One region of the Trinickia sp. Z7 genome, then DNA from elsewhere that is predicted to be linked to it. Evidence: predicted binding sites of a transcription regulator. Region 1 holds the regulator's gene; each other region holds the start of a gene.
What was found. Region 1 encodes LexA, which represses DNA repair genes until DNA is damaged. Its sites were predicted from a motif close to ACTGTATNNNNATACAGT; they were not measured.
Positions count from the first base shown of each region.

Region 2: the regulator LexA is predicted to act here: its motif matches at 1,503-1,520, upstream of QQS38_RS04080 (PA0069 family radical SAM protein).
Region 3: the regulator LexA is predicted to act here: its motif matches at 1,163-1,180, upstream of recA (recombinase RecA).

Region 1 is NZ_JAUEQW010000007.1:144,291-146,555, forward strand. Features, by position in the region: gene QQS38_RS14615 (CysB family HTH-type transcriptional regulator) at 1-512, opposite strand, end outside; gene lexA (transcriptional repressor LexA) at 901-1,548, shown strand; gene QQS38_RS14625 (hypothetical protein) at 1,580-1,909, shown strand; gene QQS38_RS14630 (DUF2939 domain-containing protein) at 2,004-2,265, shown strand, end outside.
Region 2 is NZ_JAUEQW010000001.1:915,694-917,958, forward strand. Features, by position in the region: gene QQS38_RS04075 (NINE protein) at 1-269, shown strand, start outside; gene QQS38_RS04080 (PA0069 family radical SAM protein) at 295-1,410, opposite strand; gene QQS38_RS04085 (glycoside hydrolase family 28 protein) at 1,856-2,265, shown strand, end outside.
Region 3 is NZ_JAUEQW010000011.1:186,180-188,444, reverse strand. Features, by position in the region: gene QQS38_RS19140 (sensor histidine kinase N-terminal domain-containing protein) at 1-232, opposite strand, end outside; gene QQS38_RS19135 (response regulator) at 240-1,010, opposite strand; gene recA (recombinase RecA) at 1,313-2,265, shown strand, end outside.

The DNA of each region.
Region 1 (2,265 bases):
ACGACGACGTGATGCCACGAATAGCACGGAAACGTGACGATGTCGGCGAAGCGATCGAGCGCCTCGGTGGAAATGGCGATGTCCGCATCGCCGTCGATGAGCATTTGCGCGATTTGCCGCGGGTTGCCCTGGCGCAACGCGAGCTGCACCTTCGGAAAGACCTGAGTGAACTCGCGCACGACCTTGGGCAACGCGTAGCGCGCCTGAGTGTGCGTCGTCGCGACGACGAGGTGCCCCGTGTCCTCGTCGGCGAATTGCCGCGCGACGCGGCGCATGTTCTCCGCATCGAGCAACATGCGCTCGATCAACTGATGCACGGCTTTGCCTGGCTCGGTCAAGCCGGTGAGCCGCTTACCGCGGCGCACGAAGATATCGACGCCCAGCTCGTCTTCCAAATCCTTGATTTGCTTGGACACGCCCGATTGGGAGGTGAAAAGGGAGTTGGCCACCTCGGTCAGGTTCAAGTTGCGGCGTACCGCTTCGCGCACGAAGCGTAGTTGCTGGAAGTTCATGCTGACCTCTTCGACAAAGCGCGAGTGTTGTAATCGATCGATGCGAACGGCCGGGTCGCGCTCACGCACCGCTCGCCCCAGGACGCCTACATGAGGGCGCAAGAATCATCGGCGGCCGCCGCGTCCCAACGACCGTTGCGATCTTCGCCCAAGGACTTCGGGCCGCGCGTTCAGGCGCTCAGCGGCACCCCCCTGCCACGTCCGGCTCCGGGCCGGGCAGGCTCGGAGCGGCCAGTCTATGCACTCCTGCTTATTCCGAAAACAAATAAATCATCATTCCTTAATTCCTTTTTCTGCTAAGCGCCCACTGCGGGGTCGCAACATAGCACTTGTGTTCCGGCGAGTACTGTATAAAAATACAGCGACTGTCTATCCATACAGTGGCGCTATGACCAAACTTACCGCACGGCAACAGCAGGTTTACGATCTGATCCGGCAATCGATCGAACACAGCGGGTTTCCGCCCACGCGGGCGGAGATCGCGGCCGCGCTCGGCTTCTCTTCGGCGAATTCGGCCGAAGAGCATCTGAGGGCGCTCGCGCGCAAAGGCGTCATCGAATTGGCCGCCGGGGCATCGCGCGGCATCCGGCTGCTGGCGTTCGAGGACATGCCGCATCAATTGTCGTTGCCGCATCCGGCGTTGATGCAGTTGTCGTTGCCGCTCGTCGGGCGTGTGGCGGCCGGCAGCCCCATCCTCGCCCAGGAACACATTGCGCAACACTATGCCTGCGACCCCGCGCTCTTTTCGAGTAAGCCCGATTACCTGCTCAAGGTGCGCGGGCTATCGATGCGCGACGCCGGCATCCTCGATGGGGATTTGCTCGCCGTGCAAAAGCGCAGCGAAGCGAAGGACGGACAAATCATCGTCGCGCGGCTGGGCGACGATGTAACGGTCAAACGGCTGAAACGGCGGCCGAACGGCATCGAACTGATCGCCGAGAATCCCGATTACGAGAACATCTTCGTCCAAGCCGGCAGCGCCGATTTCGCGCTCGAAGGCATCGCGGTGGGGCTCATCCGCCCCACCGAATTTTGACTCTGAACACGCCACACGCTTAGGAGACGCCATGGATCGCCTTGCTCGCCTCATGCCTTTTCGCGCTTTCGGCCGCCTGCGTCACTTGCGCAGCCTCATTCCGTGCCCGCCGCTCGAGACGGTTCGCGCAAATGCCGCACATCAACGCGAGGAGGATCCGTGCGCCCGCATGCAACCTTCCGCGCTACCGGCGTTCGCGCGCGTGTCGCTCAACAACGCATTGCATGCCGAGCCGGCTCGGCGGGCGCCCGTGCGGGTCTACCACGGCGCGTCGCGCGTCATTCTCGTCGGCACGATCGACGCCGTTTGCAAAATGATCGACCGGTGCATTGCGGACGAACGCGCTGCGGCAACCACATAATGCAACCCATCGTGGGTTTCGCCACGCTCGTTAGGGATCGTTTCGGCGCGGTCGTTGTCTCTAAGGCTTGGACCTCGACAAAGACCGACCCCTTATGACACAAGAGAAGACACAAGCGAACCGCACGGCAACCCGAAAACCCCTCGCTGCCGCCGTTGTGACGGGCGTTGCGATCGTGGTGCTGGTGCTCGTCGTCTTAGTTTACGCATCGCCCTATCTGGTGCTGAGCCGGGTGCGTGACGCGGTGCAGCAGCGCGACGCTCAAATGATTAATCGTTATGTCGACTACCCGGCGCTCCGTGCGAGCTTGAAGCAGCAAGTCACGGAAATGCTGAGCCGACGAGTTCAAACGCAAA
Region 2 (2,265 bases), on a different contig from region 1:
CGCTTGGCTGGGCGCTGGCAATACCGGGCGCGGTGTCGCTCCTGGCCGCGTTTCTAGCCGCAATCGTTTACGGACTTCGCCCCGATCAAAAATGGGATGCGCAATTCAACCCCGGGCAGTCATCGCACAGCCGATCCGGTTGGGGTGTGATCTTCGTCGTGATATTTTCACTGCTGATCGGGGCCTTCCTGCTCATGAGCGGGCTCGCCGTGACGTTTCAAACCTATTTCGAGTCGCAAAGCAGCGTGGTCAATTCACTGTCGCGTTGAGGCGCCAAAGGGTAGCGCGCCAGCGTCAAAAGAGGCTCATCTGCGGGCTCGACGGCCGGACGATGATAGGCCGCCGGAAGTGTGACATATCGAGAATGCCGTGCCGGCGCGGGTTGAGGCCGAGCCGTTTCACGGCTTTTTCGAAACGCTGGCGGAGCAAATCCGCCCATGCGCCCTCGCCTTTCATGCGCCGCCCGAACGACGCGTCGTAATCCTTGCCGCCCCGCATGTCGCGCACGCGAGCCATAACCCGCTCGGCACGTTGCGGAAAGTGCGCGGCCAACCAATCTTTGAAAAGCGGCGCGACTTCCCACGGCAGACGCAGAACGATGTAGCTGGCGCTCGTCGCCCCGGCCTGCGCGCAAGCTTCCAACACGCGCTCGAGGTCGGGCTCCGTCACGAAAGGGATCACCGGCGCGATACTGACGCCGACGGGAATACCCGCCGCACTCAGTTCGCGAATGGTGCGCAGGCGCCGCATCGGCGTTGCTGCACGCGGCTCCAGCGTGCGCGCTATGTCGGCGTCGAGCGTCGTAATCGTGACCGCCGCCATCACCAGACCGCGCGCGGCCATCGGCGCGAGCAAATCGATGTCTCGCTCGATCAACGACGACTTGGTTATCGCCGCAAACGGATGCCCGCAGTCGTGCAGCACTTCGATCACGCGCCGCGTCAGGCGCAGTTCGCGCTCGACGGGTTGATAAGCGTCGGTATTCACCCCCAGGGCAATCGGCTCGGGCACATAAGCGTTCTTGGTCAGTTCGCGCCGCAACAACTCGGGGGCATTGACCTTCGCGTAGATGCGACTCTCGAAATCGAGCCCCGGTGATAGACCGAGATAACTGTGCGTGGGGCGCGCGAAGCAGTAAATGCATCCGTGCTCGCACCCGCGATACGGGTTCAAGGAGACGCTGAAGGGGATATCGGGCGAAACGTTACGCGTCAGGATGCTTTTCGCGTTTTCCTCGAATACCTGCGTCCTGAGCGCAGGCAGCGCACCGTCTTCGGCATCCGGCGCCCAGCCGTCGTCCACCGCCTCCCGCTGATCGCGTTCGAAGCGTCCTTGCAAGTTCGTCACCGCGCCGCGCCCCTTCAGGGGCTGCGGCGGGGCAACGAGATATTCGGTGTCGCGATCGTCCATCGTATCGACTCGCCCGCCAAAAAATAGGGCCGTTCGCAGCGAATGGCGTCAGCCGCTTCACGGGCACGCCCGGGTTGAGATCGCTTCTTTTTACTGTATGCCCATACAGTACGTCAAGCGATAGCGACCTTCCCCTCACCACGCGACCTCTCATCGGGGTGCAATTCTCGACGCTGCCAAGGCAGTCGGCGCGACCAAGCCGGTCGCCCTCGTCCTGACCGCGACCGCAATGGGGCGGCGAACTCATGGCCTATGGTCGCACGCAAGTTGTATGACAACCAAATACAGCACCAAGCTGGCGGACCCGAGTTTCTCCATCCCATATCGGGTATACGAGAGCGGAGATAGGGAGATTTTGCGGCGTACACTTTTCCAGGTTGTACGATGACTGGTGAAAATCGTCTGCGTTCGCGTCACCCCATCCCACTAGATACGAAGGAGTGCCATGCCAAAGCGCCACAGCGTTAACTCCACGCCGTCCCCAAGGGACCACCACGGCCAAAATCGGCGTCGTTTCATCGGCACGAGCAGCGCGTTGCTCGCTAGCGCAGTGCTGGGCGGCCCATTACGCTTCGCCCGAGCGGCGGAAAGCGCGACAAGCGAGGTCGCAGCGCGCGCGGGGCATGATTCGATCTGGGGCGAAGGGGGCGCGGCGGCGCGCATCGCCGCTTCGTTGGCACACGTCTCCGAGCGGCTGTTTCGCCCGCGTGATTACGATGTAACGGCGTACGGCGCACAACGATGCGCGGTGGTGCCTGCAACTTCGCCTTATACGAACACTGCAAAATCGCCTGCGAGCCCCGGCTCCGAGCACACGCCCGCACCGAGCGCCCCCGATTCTCGGTCGGCTTTCCT
Region 3 (2,265 bases), on a different contig from region 1:
CGATGCTCATCGGCCAGAGCAGCAGCAGCGGCGCGAGCATCCAATCGAGAATCTCGCCGAACAGCGAGCGGGGCCGGCGCGTCGCTGCCGTTTCGGTTTCGTCGGGCGGCGCGAACGGGTTCGGGCGGCCGGCCGCGGCCGCGGCGCCGGCCGGTGGGGGCGGGGGCGGCGTGGCCGAAGCGGGGCCGGGCGCGTGCTCGGCGCCGTCGTTCGCGGAAACGGGTGAAGCCACGGCAGGCCTATTTCGGTCGGGCGTTCGCGGCGGGCTCGGCCGGGGGCGAGGCAGGGGCGAGCACGCGCGCGACCTCCTGCGCGCTGGCGGCCGGGCCGCCGGCGCCGGTCGAGGCGGGCTTCTCCAAGCAATAGCCGAGGCCGCGCACGGTGATGATGCGCACGCCGCTCGGCTCGATCTTCTTGCGCAGGCGGTGAACGTAGACCTCGATCGCGTTGTTGCTGACCTCTTCGCCCCACTCGCATAGATGGTCGACGAGTTGCTCTTTCGAGACGAGCCGCCCGATCCGCTGCAGCAGCACTTCGAGCACGCCCAACTCGCGAGCCGACAGTTCGAGCACTTGGTCGTTGACCGAGGCAATCCGTCCGACCTGGTCGTAACTGAGCGAGCCATGGCGCACGAGAGCCGGGCCGCCGCCGCTGCCGCGCCGCGTGAGCGCTCGCACTCGCGCTTCGAGCTCGTTCAGATGAAACGGTTTGGCCATGTAATCGTCGGCGCCCAGGTCGAGCCCTTTCACGCGTTCGTCGACGCCGTCGGCGGCCGTCAGAATCAGCACGGGCAAGCTCGAATTACGCGCGCGCAAGCGGCGCAACACTTCGAGTCCGGACATGCGCGGCAGGCCGAGGTCCAGAATCAATAGGTCGAACGATTGCATCGACAGGGCGGCATCGGCCTCGCTGCCGCCTTTGACGTGATCGACCGCATAGCCCGATTGGCGGAGTGATCGGACGAGACCGTCCGCGAGTATGCTGTCGTCTTCGGCAATGAGTATTCGCATGGTGCGCCGTGCGGCCGGCTGGTGCTTTCGCGCCGGCGTGGGGCCGCTGTCTCCGATGGTCTTGTATAGATCTGACGTGGGCGGTTTGCAAGGCGCCGCCTGATTGCTCCGTTGCCGCAACGCAAATCGCCCGTATCGGGCTTGCAAAGAACCCTGTTTTTTTATACAGTGTCTGCGTTTCGTGCGCTAGCCGGAAAGATCTGTCGCGAGTACTCGCGAGCGCGCCACAAGCCTGTGGCGTCAGCCTATCTTCGCCGGCCCGCCCGCCTCAGACGCCCGCTCATCATAGCAAAGGACGATTCATGGAAGAAAGCAAGAAAGGCCCGGCTGGACTGACGGCTGAAAAGAGCAAGGCGCTTGCCGCGGCGCTCGCACAGATCGAAAAGCAGTTCGGCAAGGGGTCGGTCATGCGGCTCGGGGCCGGCGAAGTGGTCGAGGACATCCAAGTTGTGTCCACGGGCTCGCTCGGCCTGGACATCGCCCTGGGCGTCGGCGGCCTGCCGCGCGGGCGCGTGGTCGAAATCTACGGGCCGGAATCGTCGGGCAAGACCACGCTGACGCTGCAGGTCATCGCCGAAATGCAAAAGCTCGGCGGCACGGCGGCGTTTATCGACGCCGAACACGCGCTCGACATTCAATACGCGCAGAAGCTGGGCGTGAACGTCAATGATCTGCTCGTCTCTCAACCCGATACGGGCGAGCAGGCGCTCGAGATTGCGGATGCCCTGGTGCGCTCGGGCTCGATCGACATGATCGTCATCGATTCGGTCGCAGCGCTCGTGCCGAAGGCGGAAATCGAAGGGGAAATGGGCGATTCGCTGCCGGGCTTGCAAGCCCGCTTGATGTCGCAGGCGCTGCGCAAGCTCACCGGCACGATCAAGCGCACGAACTGCCTCGTCATCTTCATCAACCAAATCCGGATGAAGATCGGCGTCATGTTCGGCAATCCGGAAACGACGACGGGCGGCAATGCGCTGAAGTTCTACGCGTCGGTGCGGCTCGATATCCGCCGGATCGGCTCGATCAAGAAGAACGACGAAGTGATCGGCAACGAAACGCGCGTCAAGGTCGTCAAGAACAAGGTATCGCCGCCGTTCCGCGAAGCCATCTTCGACATCCTCTACGGCGAAGGTATTTCGCGCCAAGGCGAAATCATCGATCTTGGCGTGCAAGCGAAGATCGTCGACAAGGCCGGTGCTTGGTATAGCTACGGCGGCGAACGAATCGGCCAGGGCAAGGACAACGCGCGCGAATT